4 regions of the Streptomyces liliifuscus genome follow, and region 2 is predicted to be linked to each of the others. Evidence: riboswitches for the same ligand, from Rfam matches in the RefSeq annotation. Region 2 holds a riboswitch; each other region holds the start of a gene.
The links. Region 2 has a riboswitch for cobalamin ahead of JEQ17_RS44210 (CbtB domain-containing protein). Riboswitches for the same ligand answer to the same signal wherever they lie in the genome.

Region 1 (4,590 bases), 1.0 Mb from region 2:
CCGCGTTCGCCGTCGGTGGTGGTCTCGCCGGTTATGTCGAGGACGGGCTCGCCGAGCCCCTTGTCGTCCAGGATCCGTACCGTGCCCGCGCGTTCGGCGATCCAGACCGTGCCGCCGGGCCCTGCGGCACCGGCGATCGGGTTCTGGGCCTTGGCCACTTCCTTGAGTGCTACCTTCGCCGCCTTGCGCGGGGCGGCGGGCTCGTCGGCGGACGCCGTGGTCAGGGCGAGGGATGCGACGAGGCAGATGGTGCCGATGAGCGCCGTGCTTCGGGTGCGAACTTTCACCGTGACCCTCCAGGAGGCGGGGAATGGGAAGTCACCCGGCTGCCTGGGGCAGGGTTGTGGGGGTGTCGCCCGAGCCAGCACGCAACCTGGGTGGGGGGATTGTGTGCCGCTGGCCACGGATGAGGATACTGGGGCAGGATGGTTTGGCCTAGACCAATAACCGGCCCATCTGCCCCTGTTCTGCTGTGAGTTGACTTCCTGTGTCCCCGGACGCGTCGCGTCAGCCCAGGCGCGGGATCTCGATCGCAGGGCAGCGGTCCATGACCATGTCGAGGCCGGCCGCACGGGTGCGGTCGTAGGCGGCTTCGTCGATGACGCCCAGCTGGTACCAGACGGCCTTGGCGCCGATGGCGACCGCCGCGTCGGCCACCGGGCCGGCGAGCTCGCTGTTGACGAACACGTCGACGACATCGACCTCGAAGGGGATGTCCTCCAGCGAGGCGTACCCCTTCTCGCCGTGGACCGTCTCGGCCTTCGGATGGACGGGGACTATGCGCTTGCCGTACCGCTGGAGGACGTCCGCCACGCCGTACGCGGCGCGCCGCTCGTTCGACGACAGGCCGACGATCGCCCAGGTGTCGCCGAGCTCGCTGAGGATCTTGCGGATCGTTGCCGGGTCGCCGTACACGGTCGGCCTCCTTGGGATGCGTACGAGGGCTGCTGCGCGGGACAACAGCGAGGGCGGCCCGGTGATTCCCCCGCCATCGCGTTCCTCGGGTTCACACCGAGGCGGTCACCAGCAGTTCCACGTTGCGATCGCCGGGACCGCCGGCCCAGCCCTCGTGGACGCCGCCCTTCATGCCCGTGGCCAGGTCGGGGGCGTTGTACGACAGCTCCCGGTACAGGGAGGCGAGGCCCACCGCCGACAGGTCGGCGAAGTCCGGGTCGGTGCGGTGCGGGGCGGCGGACTCGACGAGGGTGGCGAACAGGGACACCGTGCCGTCCCCGTTGTCGGCGAGTTCGATCACGCGGGCGTGGTGCGGATAGTCCAGGTGGGAGGCGGTGTTGACCTCCCAGAAGGACCGGGCGGGCGTGGCGTGCGCGTGGGGCGTGACCCGGTTGACGTGGCTGTGGCCGTTGATCCAGGCCACCACGTTCGGGAACCGGTGGAGCAGGGCGAGGACCTCCGCGCCGTCGTGCCGCGGCTCCTCGGTGCGTGCGGCGTCGGGGCGGCGGGTCATGCTCGGGCTGTGATGGTGGCTGAAGACCAGGACGTGGGCGTCGTCGGCCCCGGCGTTGCGTACGGGGCGGCCGTCGGCGTCGTAGGACCGGGAGCTGTGCGCGGCCAGCGTCCGCTCCAGCCAGCGGAGTTGATCGGTGCCCAGCGAGCCCTCGTAGTGGCCGCTGCGGTACGTCGTGTCGATGCTGATGCCGATGACGTTCTCGGCCACCCGGAACGAGTAGTACATCCGGTCGCCGTCCAGGTTGTTCTCCGTGTAGCCGTGGCCGACCGGGCCCGCTCCGGCGTGGGCGGGGTCGAGATGCGCGGCCAGGTAGTCGTGCGGGGTGAACAGCCGGCGCCGTTCGTCGGCCGTCACCGTCCGCGCCGAGGCCGTGTGCCTCTTCAGGATCGCCGAGAGCACCTCGCTCTTGGGGTCGTCGCCGGAGTTCAGCGCCTTCGCGTAGGCGGCCGCGTCCGTGGCCGGGACCGACAGCAGCTTGCGGGAGCCGACGGCGTAGTCGCCCAGCGCGGGCGACAGACAGCCGCCGGGTATGTCGTCGTGGTTGCCGACCGTGGAGTACCAGGGAATGTCGAGCCCCGGGCTGGTCACGGGCCGTATCGCGGCGTCGAGGAAGCCGGGGATACGGGGCAGCCCACGCCGCTTGTCCAGGTCGCGCAGGGCCGCGTCGTCCGGGTGCCAGTAGAGGGGCAGACCGGAGTTCTGGACGCCCTCGTACGCCGTCGGATCCCCGGTGTTGGGAGTGATCCTGCCGCCGCTCATCAGCGTGAGGAACCACTCCAGTTCGATCGCGGAGTTGTTGTCGATGTTGTCGCCCGTCGTCATCACGAACGCGGGCGCGAGGCCGGTGTACGGGCCCCCGCCGAGCGCGTTCACCTGCTCCACGAGCGCCACCGCCCCCGCCACCGTCAGCGCCTCCTGGGCCCGCCACGCGGCAGGCCTGCGCGACCGCAGGAACTCGGTGCGCAGCGGGTTCTGCACGTCGGTGAGGTGCAGGTCGGTGAACTGCACGAAGCACGCGAGCGGTGTGCGCCGGTCCTGGCGGCCGACGGCGGCAGTCGCGAGATCTCCGCGTACGACCACGGGCCAGCCTGGGCCCGGGACGAGCCGTCGGTAGGTGTCGGCGTGCGCGTGGCCGCCGAGGCGGGCCGTCGTCTCCAGGGTGGTCGTTGCGTACGGGGCCGCGCGTCGCGGCGTCGGCCGTCGGGCGGCGGGGGCAGGCCGCGGGGCCGCGCTCTCCGACGCGGGCCGCACGGAGGGGGCCGGGCGCTGCCGTGGGAAGACGGCCGCCGCTCCTCCGGTCGCTCCCGCCGCGACGGCACCGGACGCGAGCAGAAAGCGACGACGGTTGATCGAGGATGCGGGCGGGGACGGGGACGGGGGCTGGGAAGCGGGTGTGGACGAGGGCGGGGGAGTGGATGCGGTCCCCGCCATTTCGGTCCCGGTCATGGGGCGGCCCTCCGGTGCCTCCGAGAGACTCAGCTAGCGGAACCACTCATTCAGGCCGCGGGGGCAGGGCTGTGGGCAGGGGTGTGGCGTGGCCGTGAACACCGCCGGAACAGGTGGAGCGGCTACTGGGGCCCGCCCTGCCGGTCTGTCCGCCGGTCTGCCGGTGATCCGTCCGCCGATCCGTCCATTGGTCTGTCCGCCGGTCCGTCCGTCGATCCGCGAGACCCGCCGTGATAGCTTGCCGAGGCCAGTCGAACCCATGTACGTGGGTCAGGGAATCCGGTGGGAATCCGGAGCTGACGCGCAGCGGTGAGGGTGACGGGCGTGGCATCGGCCACTGGACCGGAATGACGGTCCGGGAAGGCGCCTCGTCCGGGTGACCCCGAGTCCGAAGACCTGCTGGCGGCCTCCGCGGTCACGCGCCGACGGGGGAGCACCGTACGACCGGGCTCCGCGTTCGAGCCCTCGACGCCTGAGGAACTTCCGTGCCCGTCGCACGTCTTGCCCGTCCCGCTGCCCTCGTCCTGTCCGGGGCTCTCCTGCTGACCGGCTGCGGTTCGGGGGACTCGTCGTCCGACACGGACACCGGGGCCGCCGTCACCCTCGACAACTGCGGCGAGACCGTACGCGTCGAGTCTCCGCCCGAGCGGGCCGTGTCCCTCAACCAGGGCACCACCGAGATCATGCTGTCGCTCGGCCTCGCCGACCGCATGGCCGGCACCGCCACCTGGACCGACCCGGTGATGAAGGGCCTGGAGAAGGCGAACGCGAAGGTGGAGCGGATAGCCGACAACAACCCCTCCTTCGAACGGGTCCTGGACGCCGACCCCGACTTCGTCGCAGCCTCGTTCGTCTCGACGCTCGGCAAGGGAGGCGTGGCCACCCGGGACCAGTTCGAGAAGCTCGGCGTGCCCGCCTATGTCTCGCCCTCCGACTGCGTCGGCAAGGACAACGACTCGGGTGGCGACGGCGCGCGGACGAAGGCCCTCGGTATCGACGCCATCCACGGCGAAGTGCGCGACCTGGCCGAGGTGTTCGGCGTCGAGAAGCGGGGCGAGCAGCTCGTCGCCGACCTCAAGGAGCGGACGAGGAAGGCCACTTCGGGGATGGACGCCTCCGACGTCACTCTCCTGTACTGGTTCGCCAACTCCGACTCGCCCTACATGGCGGGCTGTTGCGGCGCGCCCGGCGTCATCACCCGGGCCCTCGGCGCGAAGAACGTCTTCGACGACACGCACGAGGAGTGGCCCCAGATCAACTGGGAGACCGTCGCCGACCGTGACCCCGACGTGCTCGTCATCGGCGACCTGACCCGCAAGTCGCAGACCGCCGAGTCCGCGAAGAAGAAGATCGAGTTCCTGGAGTCCGACCCGGTCACCAAGAACATGACCGCAGTCAAGAAGAAGCGGTACGTCCTGCTCAGTGGGCAGGCGATGAACCCGACCATCCGCACGGTCGAGGGCGTCGAGCAAGTCGCCTCCGCCCTGCGGGAGTTCGGGCTCGCCGGGTGACACGGCCGCGCCTGGGACTGCTCATCGCCGCGGGCGTCGGCCTGCTCCTCGTGTCCGTCGCCGTCGCGATCACCATCGGTCCCGCGGACATCCGGGTCGGTGACGTCTGGTCCGTGGTCGCGTCCCATCTCGGCTGGGGCAGCTCGGAGTTGACCCCGATCC
Region 2 (4,590 bases):
GCGGGCCGTGAGCCGGGGCCCAGCCGTGACATCGTGCGGACAATGTGTTTGGGCGGCAGTTGCCGGTGTAGACGTGCGGGAACGCAGTGCAACACGGTGCCGGTGAGTCGCAGTTGCCGCGCCGCCGTGCCGGACGACCGTACGGATCTTCCGTACAACTCATGGGCGCATGGCGGCAGTGAGACGTACGTCGGCTGCGCCACCCATCGCCGCGGGAAGCCGTCGAGATCCCACGCCTCCGGCCGCGCGGCCGGATCGAAGCCCGTTCGAGGCCGGATCGGGGTCGGATCGCGGTCGGTCGCCGTGAGCATCGTGGTCGGTCGCCCTGACTATCGCGGCCGGCGTCGAGGGGATCCACCAGCCGGTCGGCGACAGCCGTTTCCGGGCCGGAGCCCCGGCTACCGCCGCACCCTCGGCATCCCCAGGCCGATCCACGAGATGATCTCCCGCTGGATCTCGTTGTTGCCGCCGCCGAAGGTGAAGATCACGGCCGAGCGGTAGCCGCGCTCCAGTTCGCCGTGGAGTACGGCGCCCGCGGAGCCCTCCTTGAGGACACCGGCCACGGCGACGACCTCCATGAGCCAGGCGTACGCGTCCCGGCGGGCCTCGGAGCCGTACACCTTGACGGCGGAGGCGTCCTGCGGGGTGAGCGTGCCCTCCTGGACGGCGTTCACCATCTGCCAGTTGAGGAGTTTCATCGCGTCGAGCCTCGTGTGGGTCTGGGCCAGGCGGCGGCGCACCCAGGGGAGGTCGACGACGCGGCGGCCGTCGGCGAGCTTGGTCTCCATGGCCCAGCGCTGTACGTCGTGTAGGGCGCGGATGGCCATGGTGCCGTGTGCGGCGAGGGTGACCCGCTCGTGGTTGAGCTGGTTGGTGATCAGCCGCCAGCCCTTGTTCTCATGGCCGACCCGGCGGGAGGCGGGGACGCGGATGTTCTCGTAATAGCTCGCGGTGGTGTCGTGCGAGGCGAGCGTGTTGATGATCGTGCAGGAGTAGCCGGGGTCGGAGGTCGGCACGAGGAGCATGGTGATGCCCTTGTGCGGCGGGGCGTCGGGGTCGGTGCGGACGGCGAGCCAGACCCAGTCGGCGGTGTCGCCGTTGGTCGTCCAGATCTTCTGGCCGTCGACCGTGTAGTGGCCGGTGTCCTCGTCGCCCTCCCTGACCGCCCTGGTCTTCAGGGCTGCCAGGTCCGTGCCCGCGTCGGGCTCGCTGTAGCCGATCGCGAAGTCGAGTTCGCCGGACAGGATCTTCGGCAGGAAGTACCCCTTCTGCTCGTCGGTACCGAACTGCATGATCGTCGGCCCGACCGTGTTGAGCGCCATCAGCGGCAGCGGTACGCCGGCCTGGGCGGCCTCGTCGAAGAAGATGAACTGTTCCATCGGGGTCAGACCGCGCCCGCCGTACTCCTTCGGCCAGCCCACGCCGAGCCACCCGTCGGAGCCGAGCCGGCGGATGGTCTCGCGGTAGAAGCGCTTCTGCGCCGCCGGATCGCCGTAGCGGGCGTACACGTCGTCGGGGACCAACTCCGCGAAGTAGGCGCGCAGTTCGGTGCGCAACCGCTGCTGCTCCGGCGTGTATTCGAGATGCACGGCGCCTCCTGGCTCCCACTGGCCCACTCGTTCGGCCACCCGGACCTGACGGCGCACACCGTAGAACGTGTTCCAGAAATAGGGAATGCCGACGACGTACGCGCCTGCCACGCACGCACACATGCGAAGGGGCCCCAGGATGGTGCTCCAGGGGCCCTTCGGTGTGTGAACGGATCAGTGCGCGACGGGAGTTGCCCGCCCTTCGGCCGCCTTCTCGTCCTCGGTCCGGGCCGGCCCGGGAGCCAGCACGCGCTCCGCGAGCAGCCCGAAGACCAGTCCGTACGCGGTCCACAGGGTCACCTGGATGGCCAGGGTCGCCAGTCGGTACTGCCACAGCAGGGTGGCGGGGAAGCCCTCCGGCGCCTCGTTGAAGGACGGCAGGAACGCGTACGCCAGGCTGACGGCCAGGACGAAGAACCCACCCGCCGCGAGGGTGGCGTTCCAGTTGCCCAGGCGCGGGGCGAGGCGCTTGCCGAGGATCACCGCGGCGACGGCCAGCAGCACGCTGAGCACGATCATCAGGAGGAACAGCGCGGTGCGCTGGTTGAGGGTGTCGGGGTCGCCGACGGCGGGCGGGTTCGCCGGGTACTTGAGGAACGGCACCAGGTAGACCGCGACCAGACCGGCGCCCGCCAGCAGCAGAGCGCTCGCGCGCGGCCCGAAGCGGCCGATCCTGCCGAGGGCGAAGCAGTACGCGAGGGCGGCTATGCCGCCGAACGCGACCCCGTAGACGAGCACGCCGGTGGACAGACCACCGGTGGACTGCATCGCACGGCTGACGAGTTCCTCGCCGCCGTGTTCATGGGCGTGGGCCTCCTCGAACGCGATGGCCTCGTCCACCCGAGGTTCACCCAGGAAGTAGGCGACGACCAGGGCGAGCACACCCGCGGCAAGACCCGCGAGCATGCCCCGCACCAGGAGATTTCTGACGGTGACGGAGTTCATTGGTTGTCCTGTCGGTTCTGTGTCGCCGTCAGTGGCAGGGGAAGCCGAGCAGGTGGCGGGCGTCGTGCACCCACTCGTGCACGCCTTCGCCCGAGACCAGGGAGGTGGCGCCCTGTTCGGCGCCGACGAAGTAGAGCAGCACGAGCATCAGGATGCCGAGGAAGACCGCCCAGGGAGCGATCGCGCCGATCGGCAGCTTTGCGGGTATGTCGGGGGTGGTTGCGGTCGGCTGGGCGACGGCGGACTGCGCCATGGCAGGACCTCCTGGGGGAACTCGCGTCCCATCTCGGTGGTGCACAGGACGACGGCCACGGGTCTGACTTGCTCGACCTCCGCCTCCCCTGGTGGAAGGCGGTTGTACGGGGCTTACAGTGGCGCGACCGTGCCGGATTCTCACCGGCTTCCGTCGTACCGTCGTCAATATCGACGAGAAGGTACCGCGAAGCGGAGGCGCGGCCAAGGGCGCACGGAATGCCGGGGGCGCGCCGGGGCCCTGGTCACGCCCCCAATTCCCGGTACGGACAGGGGTGTTGAGCACGTGGTGAACGCGAGGACGGGCCGATGACCAGCCGAGTGATGTTGATCTCACCAGCGATGAGCGCGGCGTTGCGGGAGGCACGTTTCGACGACGGATGTCCCCTCGACCCGGCCGGGCTGCGGCTCGCCGAGGCCGCCGCGGGCTCGCTGCCGGCCGCCGACCAGGTCCTTCTCTCGCCCACCGTTCGCTGCCGGGAGACGGCGGAGGCCCTCGGGCTCGGCACCCTCGCCGTCACCGACCCCGACCTGGCCGGCCTGGACGTGGGCCGCTGGCGCGGGGCGACCCTCGCCGAGGTGAGCGCCGCCGAACCGGAGGCCGTGGGGCGCTGGCTGGCAGACCCGTCGTCCGCCCCGCACGGCGGCGAGTCGGTGAGCGGACTGTGCGAGCGCGTGGCGAAGTGGCTGGAGACGGTGACGGATCCGAGCGCCGAGGTTTCAGGATCCGGGGCCTCAGGATCCAGCTCCTCCGGGTCCGGCTCAGGCTCGGCTTCGGGTGCAGGACCAGGGCCGAGACCGGGGGCGGGGCCGGGGGCGGGGCCGGGGTCGGGACCGGGGGCGGGGCCAGGACCCGGCTCCGTCCGGGTCATCGCCGTCGTCGAGCCGGAGATCGTACGGGCCGGGGTGGTGCTGGCACTTGGGGCCCCGGAGTCGGCGTTCTGGCGCGTCGACGTGCCGCCGTTGGTCGCGACGGAGTTCAGCGGGCGGGCCGGGCGCTGGAATGTACGGGTCGGGAGGGCGCTCGGAGAGTGAGGCCACGGCGAACGCCTGGCTGAACACCTCCTCGGTACTCGGCATCCCGGGACGTGACTCTTCGAACGGGGCTCTTCGAGACGCGGCACCTCGGGCGTGGCGTTCCACGGAACCTCACCTCAGCAGGGCGAGGAACTCCGTGCAGGCACTCGCGCAGCCGCGGCAGGCCTCGGCGCCCTTCTCGGCGCCGGGGCTCCGGTCGAAGACCTCGGCGGTCTCCAGGCAGACGGCACGGCACCACTCCACCTGGGCGCGCATCCCGGCCTCGGCCTGGGTGACCTGCTCGGCCAGTGCGCGGCAGGTCACGTCGCAGACCTCCACGCACAGGATGCCCTTGCGCCGCAACTCCTGTTGGTCGTCGGGGCCGTCGAGTTCGGCGAGGCTCGCGCGCAGGGCACAGACCCGTGCGCACTCGGTACAGGCCTGCGCACAGGCAAACCGGTCCTCGAGGAAACGAACGAGTTCCTGCTGCTCTGTTAGTGACACGCGGTTCGGGTAGCCGGGCATCGCCACGCCAAACCCCGCCTTCGCACGGCACAGACACGGCGCAGGCATGGCGCAGACACGGTGCAGACACGGCACGGCGGGGCCAGAAGTGGCTGAGCATGTCGAAGTTATTGACGTGCTCACGGCCGCACTCTACGTTCTGACCGGTTTACCGAACTGCGTTCGGTATATCGATCCACTTGTGGTGGGTGCGCACACCTCGGCAACCAACCCGGTGTGTGCGACCACTGACCCGCGACAAGCTTCGGATCGGCAGACAAGG
Region 3 (4,590 bases), 2.6 Mb from region 2:
AGTAAGGGGAGCCGTTCTCGGAGGAGATGACACGGGCGATCTCCTCGTGGCGTACGGCGATCGCGTCCTTGATCCGGGTGACGACCTCGATGCGCTCGTCGAGGGACATCCGCGGCCAGGGGCCCTCGTCGAACGCGGTCCGCGCGACCGCGACGGCCCGGTCGACGTCCGCCCGCGAGGCGTGCGGCACCCGGCCGATGACCTCCTCGGTGTGCGGGGAGATCACCTCGATCACGTCCTGGCCCAGGGGAGCGGCCAACTCCCCGCCGATGAACAGCTGTCCGTGTTCCACGAGCTCGGTCATGGCCGACTGCCTCTCCGCAGGACATTTCTGACGGTGCATCAGACTGACGGTTCATCAGACATGACGACACTGGAACTGATACCAGTTCTAGTTGGAGGAGTCCACGGACCTCACATCACTTCACCGCGCCCGCGATCCGTCGCGCCGACCCGATGAGTGACTTGGGCTCCCATTGGAACTGGTTCTAGTTATAGTGGCCGGGAGTCGGCGACAGGGGAACCCATGGCACAGGTGACCGATCACGGCGGCGGCGTACGGTCCGTCGAGGTTCCCATCCCGGACAATCCACTCGGAACGACACTCGTGTACGTCGTGGACACCGACCGCGGGCCGGTGCTGATCGACACGGGCTGGGACGATCCGGCGTCCTGGGACGCACTCGCCGAGGGGCTCCTGGCGTGCGGGACGTCCGTCGCGGAGATCCACGGAGTGGTGATCACCCATCACCACCCGGACCACCACGGCCTGTCGGGCAAGGTACGGGAGGCGTCCGGCGCCTGGATCTCGATGCACGCCGCCGACATCTCGATCGTACGGCGGACGCGCGGGACCAGGCCCGGGCGCTGGTTCACGTACATGGCCGACAAGTTGACCGCCTCGGGCGCTCCCGAGGAGCACGTGGCGCCGATGCGCACGGCCCGTTCCCGTATGTTCCCCGGCGCCTCCCCCGCGCTCCCCGACCGCGAGATCGTCCCCGGCGAGCTCCTCGACCTCGCCGGCCGCCGCCTGCGCGCGATCTGGACGCCGGGCCACACCCCCGGCCATGTCTGCCTCCACCTGGAGGAGGCCCATCCGGCCCAACTCCCGGGCCACGGACGCCTGTTCTCCGGCGACCACCTCCTGCCGAGGATCACCCCGCACATCGGCCTGTACGAGGACCCGGACGACGAGACCGTCGCCGACCCGCTCGGCGACTACCTCGACTCACTGGAACGGATCGGCCGCCTCGAACCGGCCGAGGTCCTCCCGGCCCACCTGCACGCCTTCACCGACGCCCCCTCCCGCGTAAGGGAGTTGCTGGACCACCACGAGTCCCGCCTCACCGACCTCCGCTCCCTCCTCGTCACCCCGCTCACCTCCTGGCAGCTCGCCGTCCGCATGGAGTGGAACCGCCCGTGGGACGACATCCCCTACGGATCGAGGAACATCGCCGTCTCGGAGGCGGAGGCCCACCTGCGCCGCCTGGTGAAACTGGGCCACGCGGAAGCGGTACCGGGCAGCGATCCGGTGACGTACGTGGCCGTTTGAACCCGCCCTCCCCGGACGCCATGGCATGTCCGGGGACTCGGAGTGGTCGGTCCTGGTGACTACAGCCGCTCCATCACGAGGTCGGTGCGCGCGTCCGCCGCCCGCACGCGCGGCACGGGATAGCCGTGACCTCGTACGTACTCCATGACGGCCGCCTCGGCCTGCGCGTCCCCGTAGCCGTCCCGGTACCGGCGCAGCACCCACGCCCCGCCGCCGGGACCATCGCCGAGGCCGTCGCAATCGTCGAGGCCACCCTGGCCATCGTGATCGTCGTGGCCGTCGTGGCCGTCGAGCGCGTAGACATCCGCCGTACGTCCCGATCCGAGCAATCGCCCGGCCCCCGCGGGTATCCCCATGGGCAGAAGCCACCCGGAGCCGTCCGGCCTCACAGGCAGCTCCACAGGCGGCCCTCAGGGTCTTGCTACGGGCCGGTACAGTGAGCGGGTCGTCATCACAGTCGTACGGGGGGAAGCCGGTGCAAATCCGGCGCTGACCCGCAACCGTGTGCCACCCGGTCGACCGGCCGATCAGTCGATCAGCCGATCGGGGTGGCGAGCCGGATTGCCTCGTACGGAAGTGACCGGCTCGCGTCACCGGGTCCGCCGGTGACCGGCACCGTCGAGGCATACGGAGCCGAGCCGCCCGGGTTCTGGGCTGCCTGGCTCCTTGACAGGGAAAGGCACCACCGATCATGTTTGTCCGCCGCAGCGCAGCGGTACTGGCCGCCACCGCCGTGATCGGTACGGCGTTCGCGCCCGCCGCCCTCGCCGACGAGTCGCCCGGCGCGACCCCCTCCCAGGCGTTCCCCTCCGCCCTGTACGGCAGCACCGACCCCACCTACGACGGTGTCTGGCGGCAGTCGCTCGCGCTGCTCGCCCAGGACACCGTGGGGGTGAAGCCCACGAAGCAGGCCGTCGACTGGCTCACCGGCCAGCAGTGCGAGAGCGGGGCCTTCGCGGCCTACCGCCCCGACCCGAGCACGAAGTGCGACGCCAAGACCAAGGTCGACACGAACAGCACAGCCGCCGCACTGCAGGCCCTGGAGGCTCTCGACGCGAGCGACGCCGTGACCGGCGCGGCCGTGAAGTGGCTGAAGTCCGTACAGAACAAGGACGGCGGCTGGGGCTACTTCCCCGGCACGCCCAGCGACACCAACTCGACGTCCGTCGTGATCGGGGCGCTCGACGCCGGGGACACCGACCCGAAGGACCTGCCCTCGAAGGACGACCGGACGCCGTACGACGCCCTGCTCGGGCTCTCCGTCCCCTGCGACGAGAACGGCGGCGGCGCCTTCGCCTTCCAGCCGGACAAGAAGGGCAAGCTCGCGGCGAACGCGGACGCCACGGCGGCCGGGGTGCTGGGTGCGCTCGGCGAGGGCCTCGACACCGATCCCGACCAGGACGGCGCCGACAAGGCCTCTCCGAAGGCGTCCCGGTGCGAGGGCGGCGACTCCCTCACGATCGAGGACGCGGCGGCCAACGGCGCCCTGTACCTCGCGGGCGCGGTCGCCAAGAACGGCTACCTGAAGTCCTCGCTCCCCGGCGCCGAGGACCAGCCCGACTACGGCAACACCGCCGACACGGTCGTCGCGCTCGCCGCCGCCGGCCGCACGGCCGACACCGAGAAGCCGCTGGCCTGGCTGGAGAAGAACTCCGGTACCTGGGCGGCGAAGAGCGGCCCGGCGGCGTACGCGCAGCTGATCTTCGCGGCGAACGCCACCGGCACGGACCCGCGTGCCTTCGGCGGCGCCGACCTCGTGAAGCAGCTCGGCGCGACCGGCCCCGCGGCGGCGTCCACCGACGCCTCCACCGCCCCGGTCGACGGCAAGGACGACAAGGACGAGAAGGACACCGCCTCGGACGAGGACGACGGCGGGGTCAGCCTCTGGTGGATCATCGGGGTCGGCCTGGTCGGCGGTATCGGCATCGGTTTCCTCCTCAGCGGCCGTAACAAGAAGCAGCAGCCGTGACCTGCCGCCGCCTGGTTCTGCCGGTCCTGTGTCTCCTGCTCGCCGTCCTCGGCACGGCGGGGCAGGCCCAGGCGGTCGGCTACCGCTACTGGTCCTTCTGGGACCGGAACTCCACCGCCGGTACGGCCGATACAGCCGATACGTGGGTGTACGCGACCCAGGGGCCGTCGACCGCGCGGCCCTCGGACGGTGATGTCCAGGGGTTCCGTTTCTCGGTGAGCGAGGACTCCAAGGACTCGGCGAAGCCGCGCGGGGCGGCCGACTTCGCGACGATCTGCGCGAAGACGCCCGCGCGGGAGGGGTCCAAGCGGGTCGGCCTGGTCCTCGACTTCGGCACGGCCGCGGACGCCCCGGCCGGCTCGACCCCGCCCGGCCCCCGCACGGCCTGCGCCCGCATCGACGAGGACGCCACGACCGCGGACGCCCTCGCCGCCGTCGCCAAGCCCCTCCGCTACGACACCAACGCCCTGCTCTGCGCCATCGCGGGCTACCCGAGCACGGGCTGCGGCGAACCGGTCTCGGGCGACCGCCCGACGGCTTCGACCTCACCCGGCGCGGAGACGGAGAGCAAGTCCGGCGCCGAGAAGGGGGACGGGGACGGCGGCCCGTCGTTGGGCCTGATGGCCGGGATCGCCGCGGTGGCGGCACTGGCCACGGCAGCAACCTGGCAAGCCCGCCGCCGCCGCGACTGACGGGCCCGCACAATGACCACGAACAACAACGACAAGCCCCAGCCCCCCGCTTCCACAGCTACCACTGCTGCTGCCGCTACTGCCGCTACCACTGTGGGCAGGTGTTCCGCAGGGCGATGGGGGTCCCCCCGCTCGAGCGAAGCCGAGAGTGGGGGAGGGTGGGCACAGCCACAGACTCCGGGTGCCCGATCCAGAAAAGTTCAACGCAGACTGACCGCGCCGCAGGCAACCAGAACCAACGCAATCCACCCAGGCGCCTGGTGGCTCTGGGCCCTGGGCCTGGGCACAGCCGCCTCCCGCACAACGAACCCCCTCCTCCTGGCCCTCCTCATCGGCGTAGCCGGCTACGTGGTGGCGGCCCGCCGAACAGAGGCCCC
Region 4 (4,590 bases), 7.5 Mb from region 2:
AGATCCTGAAGGAGCGGAGGCGGCAGGCGATTCGGATCGCGGCCGGGGCTCCGCTCGACTTTCCGATAGCCACTTCCGCCGTTCGCGGGGACAGGTCCTGGCGGGTGGCGCCGCCGGCTCCCGGGCTGGGCGATCGCCGGGTGGAGATCGCCGGTCCGCCCGAGCGTCGTATGGCCGTCAATGCGCTCAACTCCGGTGCTCACGTGTGGATGGCGGACTTCGAGGACGCCACCGCCCCCACCTGGGACAACGTCATCGGCGGTCAGCTCACCCTGCTCGATGCCATCTCGCGGCGGATCGACTTCAGTACGCAGGAGGGGAGGGAGTACCGGCTCGGCGACCGTCTCGCCACCGTGATGGTGCGTCCTCGTGGCTGGCATCTGGTCGAGGAGCATCTGGAGTTCGACGGCCGGCCCGTACCCGCCTCCCTCGTCGACTTCGGGCTGTACTTCTTCCACTGCGCCCAGCGTCAGATCGACGCCGGGTACGGGCCGTACTTCTATCTGCCGAAGCTGGAGAACCGGTACGAGGCCCGGCTGTGGAACGATGTCTTCGTTCTCGCCCAGGAGTTGCTCGGCATCCCCCGGGGCACGGTCCGCGCCACCGTGCTCATCGAGACGATCACCGCCGCCTTCGAGATGGAGGAGATCCTCCACGAGCTGCGCGAACACAGTGCCGGTCTCAACGCGGGGCGCTGGGACTACCTGTTCAGCCTGATCAAGACCTTCGGCCACCGCACCGACTTCCTGCTGCCCGACCGGGCCAAGGTGACCATGACCGCCCCCTTCATGCGCGCGTACACCGAGTTGCTGGTGCGCACCTGCCACCGGCGCGGCGCGCATGCCATCGGGGGCATGGCCGCGCAGGTGCCCGGCAGGGACCCGGCCGCGCGTGAGGCGGCCCTGGCCAAGGTCCGCCTCGACAAGGAACGCGAGGCGGAGGACGGCTTCGACGGCTCCTGGGTGGCCCACCCCGGCCTGGTGCCCGTGTGCCGGGAGGTCTTCGACACCGTTCTCGGCGACCGGCCGCACCAGCTCGACCGTACCCGCGACGACGTGGAGGTGACCGCCGCCGACCTGCTGTCGGTACGCCGTGTCAGCGGGCCGCCCACACCGGAAGGGGTGCGTACGGACATCGCGGTCGCCGTGCGTTACTTCGACGCCTGGCTGCGCGGGGAGGGGGCCGTCGCCCTGGACGGCCTGATGGAGGACGCGGCGACCGCCGAGATCGCGCGGGTGCAGGTCTGGCAGTGGCTGCGGCACCGGGTGGTCGACCGGGAGACCGTGGAGCGACTGCTCGACGACGAACTCGCCGCGCTCGGTGCCCAGCACCCCTGGGCCGCCCTCGACGAGGTGCGGGAGCTCTTCGAACGGACCGCGTCGGCAGGCGAGTTGCCGCTGTTCTTCACCCCGGACGCCTACAGCCGTCACCTCGTCCGGCACGCGGAGGCGCGGTCATGAGCCGGGACATCCGCCGGGACATCCTCCGAATCGGCGTGGTCGGCGGCGGCCGGATGGGCGCCGGGATCGCGGAGGTGTGTGCCAGGGCCGGCCTCGACACCGTCGTCTGCGAGGTGGACGCCATGGCCGCCCGTGCCGCACGGGAGCGGGTGTCGGCCTCCCTCGACCGGGCGGTGCGGCGCGGGAAACTGGACCGGGACTCGGCGCGGGACGCCCTCGACCGGCTGGCCTTCACCCAGGCCCTCGAAGACCTCGCCGACCGGCAGCTCGTCGTCGAGGCGGTCGTGGAGAACGCGGACGCCAAGACCGAGATCTTCACCGCGCTGGACAAGATCGTCGAGGATCCCGGGGCGATCCTCGCGACCAACACCTCGTCCCTCCCGATCATGCGCCTCGGCATGGCGACGGGGCGCGCCGACCGGGTCGTCGGGCTGCACTTCTTCAACCCTGTTCCCGTCCTGCCGCTGGTGGAGATCGTGGCCTCGCTCCACACGGCGCCGGGGACGGTCGCGGCCGTCGAGGACTTCGCCACCCGGGTCCTCGGCAAGACCGTGGTCCATGCACGGGACCGGGCGGGTTTCGTCGTGAACGCCCTGCTCATCCCCTATCTGCTGGCCGCGATCCGCATGGCCGAGTCCGGATTCGCCACGGCCACCGACATCGACGCGGGTATGGAACTCGGCTGCGCCCACCCCATGGGACCGCTGAGGCTGGCGGACCTGATCGGCCTCGACACCGTCGCCTCGATCGCGGAATCCCTCTACGACGAGTTCAGGGAACCGCTCCACGCCCCTCCCCCGCTGCTCCAACGGATGGTGGAGGCAGGGCTGTTGGGCCGTAAGACGGGCCGCGGGTTCCATGTGTACGACGCCGTCCGGCAGTCAGACATTTGACGGCAGGGCCTAAGCTGACCTGTGCAGCTGGTTCGCCCCGTCCGCCAGGCGGGATGCGTCGCAAGAGGGAACCCGGTGGGAATCCGGGACTGCCCCGCAGCGGTGAGTGGGAACGACGCCGTCATACGCACTGGGCCCCGAGAAGCGGGACCTGGGAAGCGACGGCCAGTAGGTGTCCTCCGTACGGAGGGCGTGCCCGCGAGTCCGAAGACCTGCCATCTGCCCGTGCGCGACCGATCGCGTACGGACAATCCCGGTGACCTCGTGGGCGGGTCAGGCGTACATGTCCGGCGGACGACCGCGCATGCCGCGCGAGGTGCCTCTGCCGGATTCGTCACCCCTTCGCGCCCACGTCCCGTCCCGGGATCTCAGGGAGACATCTCGCGAAGGAGAGTTCCGTGACATCGAAGTCCGCAGCCGCGGCGGCCCGGGCCACCGTGTACGGCTACCCCCGTCAGGGCAGGGGCCGGGAACTGAAGAAGGCGATCGAGGGGTACTGGAAGGGCCGCGTCGACGCCGACGCCCTCCGGGCCACCGCCGCCGAACTGCGCCGCACCAACTGGCGGCAGCTGGCCGGGGCCGGCATCCACGAAGTGCCGACCGGCGACTTCTCGTACTACGACCATGTCCTGGACACCAGCGTCATGGTCGGCGCGATCCCCGCCCGCCACCGCGCCGCGGTCGAGGCCGACGCGCTCGACGGCTACTTCGCGATGGCCCGCGGCACCCAGGACGTGGCGCCGCTGGAGATGACGAAGTGGTTCGACACCAACTACCACTACCTCGTCCCGGAGTTGGGCCCGGACACCGTCTTCACCGCCGACTCCGCCAAGCAGGTCGCCGAGCTCCGCGAAGCCCTCGCGCTCGGCCTCACCGCCCGCCCGGTCCTCGTCGGACCCGTCACCTATCTCCTGCTCGCCAAGCCCGCGCCCGGTGTGGCCGCGGACTTCGACCCGCTGACCCTGCTGGACCGGCTGCTGCCGGTGTACGCCGAGGTCCTCTCCGATCTGCGGGCGGCGGGCGCGGAGTGGGTGCAGCTCGACGAACCGGCCCTGGTCCAGGACCGTACGCCCGCCGAACTCAACGCGGCCACGCGCGCCTACCGCGACCTCGGCACACTCACCGACCGTCCGAAGCTGCTGGTCGCCTCTTACTTCGACCGGCTCGGCGACGCCCTGCCGGTGCTGGCCAAGGCCCCGGTCGACGGCCTCGCCCTCGACTTCACCGAGGCCGCCGCGGCCAACCTGGACGCGCTCGCCGCCGTCGGCGGGCTGCCCGGCAAGCGCCTGGTCGCGGGCGTGGTCAACGGCCGCAACATCTGGGTCAACGACCTCACCAAGTCCCTGGCCACGCTCGGCACCCTGCTGGGGCTGGCCGACCGGGTCGACGTGGCCGCGTCCTGCTCACTGCTCCACGTGCCCCTCGACGCCACCGCCGAACGGGACATCGAGCCGCAGATCCTGCGCTGGCTCGCCTTCGCCCGGCAGAAGACGGCCGAGGTCGTCACCCTCGCCAAGGGGCTCGCCCAGGGGACGGGCACGATCACCGGCGAACTCGCCGCCAACCGGGCCGCCCTGGCCTCCCGCGCCAACTCGCCCATCACCCGTGACCCGGCCGTGCGGGCTCGGGTCGGCGCGGTGACGGACGCCGACGCCCACCGCTCCCAGCCGTACGGCGAACGCGCCGCCGCGCAGCGGGCCCACCTCGGTCTGCCGCTGCTGCCGACCACCACCATCGGCTCCTTCCCGCAGACCGCCGAACTGCGCGTCGCGCGGGCCGACCTGCGGGCCGGGCGCATCGACACGGCCGGCTACGAGGAGCGCATCAAGGCCGAGATCCAGGAGGTGATCTCGTTCCAGGAGAAGACCGGCCTGGACGTCCTCGTGCACGGCGAGGCCGAACGCAACGACATGGTCCAGTACTTCGCCGAGCAGCTCACCGGCTACCTCGCCACACAGCACGGCTGGGTGCAGTCGTACGGCACCCGTTACGTCCGTCCGCCGATCCTGGCCGGCGACATCTCCCGCCCCGAGCCGATGACCGTGCGCTGGACGACGTACGCCCAGTCCCTGACCCGGCGCCCCGTCAAGGGCATGCTCACGGGGCCGGTCACCATGCTCGCCTGGTCCTTCGTCCGCGACGACCAGCCCCTCGGCGACACCGCCCGCCAGGTCGCCCTCGCCCTGCGCGACGAGGTCAACGACCTTGAGACGGCCGGGACTTCGGTCATCCAGGTC

Region 1: another riboswitch for cobalamin. It lies ahead of JEQ17_RS39400 (ABC transporter substrate-binding protein); the one in region 2 lies ahead of JEQ17_RS44210 (CbtB domain-containing protein).
Region 3: another riboswitch for cobalamin. It lies ahead of JEQ17_RS32385 (prenyltransferase/squalene oxidase repeat-containing protein); the one in region 2 lies ahead of JEQ17_RS44210 (CbtB domain-containing protein).
Region 4: another riboswitch for cobalamin. It lies ahead of metE (5-methyltetrahydropteroyltriglutamate--homocysteine S-methyltransferase); the one in region 2 lies ahead of JEQ17_RS44210 (CbtB domain-containing protein).

What each region holds. Positions count from the first base shown of each region.
Region 1 covers NZ_CP066831.1:9,114,483-9,119,072, forward strand. Annotated here, with positions in the region: gene JEQ17_RS39385 (PQQ-dependent sugar dehydrogenase) at 1-287, opposite strand, end outside; gene JEQ17_RS39390 (CoA-binding protein) at 508-915, opposite strand; gene JEQ17_RS39395 (TIGR03767 family metallophosphoesterase) at 1,007-2,917, opposite strand; cobalamin riboswitch at 3,149-3,335, shown strand; gene JEQ17_RS39400 (ABC transporter substrate-binding protein) at 3,403-4,428, shown strand; gene JEQ17_RS39405 (FecCD family ABC transporter permease) at 4,425-4,590, shown strand, end outside.
Region 2 covers NZ_CP066831.1:10,129,515-10,134,104, reverse strand. Annotated here, with positions in the region: gene JEQ17_RS44220 (acyl-CoA dehydrogenase family protein) at 399-1,589, opposite strand; gene JEQ17_RS44215 (CbtA family protein) at 1,764-2,534, opposite strand; gene JEQ17_RS44210 (CbtB domain-containing protein) at 2,563-2,787, opposite strand; cobalamin riboswitch at 2,824-2,965, opposite strand; gene JEQ17_RS50285 (histidine phosphatase family protein) at 3,096-3,821, shown strand; gene JEQ17_RS44195 (ferredoxin) at 3,936-4,328, opposite strand.
Region 3 covers NZ_CP066831.1:7,516,326-7,520,915, reverse strand. Annotated here, with positions in the region: gene JEQ17_RS32400 (aldehyde dehydrogenase) at 1-304, opposite strand, end outside; gene JEQ17_RS32395 (MBL fold metallo-hydrolase) at 527-1,552, shown strand; partial or broken gene JEQ17_RS32390 (phosphotransferase) at 1,615-1,908, opposite strand; cobalamin riboswitch at 1,965-2,094, shown strand; gene JEQ17_RS32385 (prenyltransferase/squalene oxidase repeat-containing protein) at 2,244-3,521, shown strand; gene JEQ17_RS32380 (SCO2322 family protein) at 3,518-4,213, shown strand; gene JEQ17_RS32375 (energy-coupling factor transporter transmembrane component T) at 4,226-4,590, shown strand, end outside.
Region 4 covers NZ_CP066831.1:2,642,444-2,647,033, forward strand. Annotated here, with positions in the region: gene aceB (malate synthase A) at 1-1,460, shown strand, start outside; gene JEQ17_RS11220 (3-hydroxybutyryl-CoA dehydrogenase) at 1,457-2,353, shown strand; cobalamin riboswitch at 2,365-2,587, shown strand; gene metE (5-methyltetrahydropteroyltriglutamate--homocysteine S-methyltransferase) at 2,752-4,590, shown strand, end outside.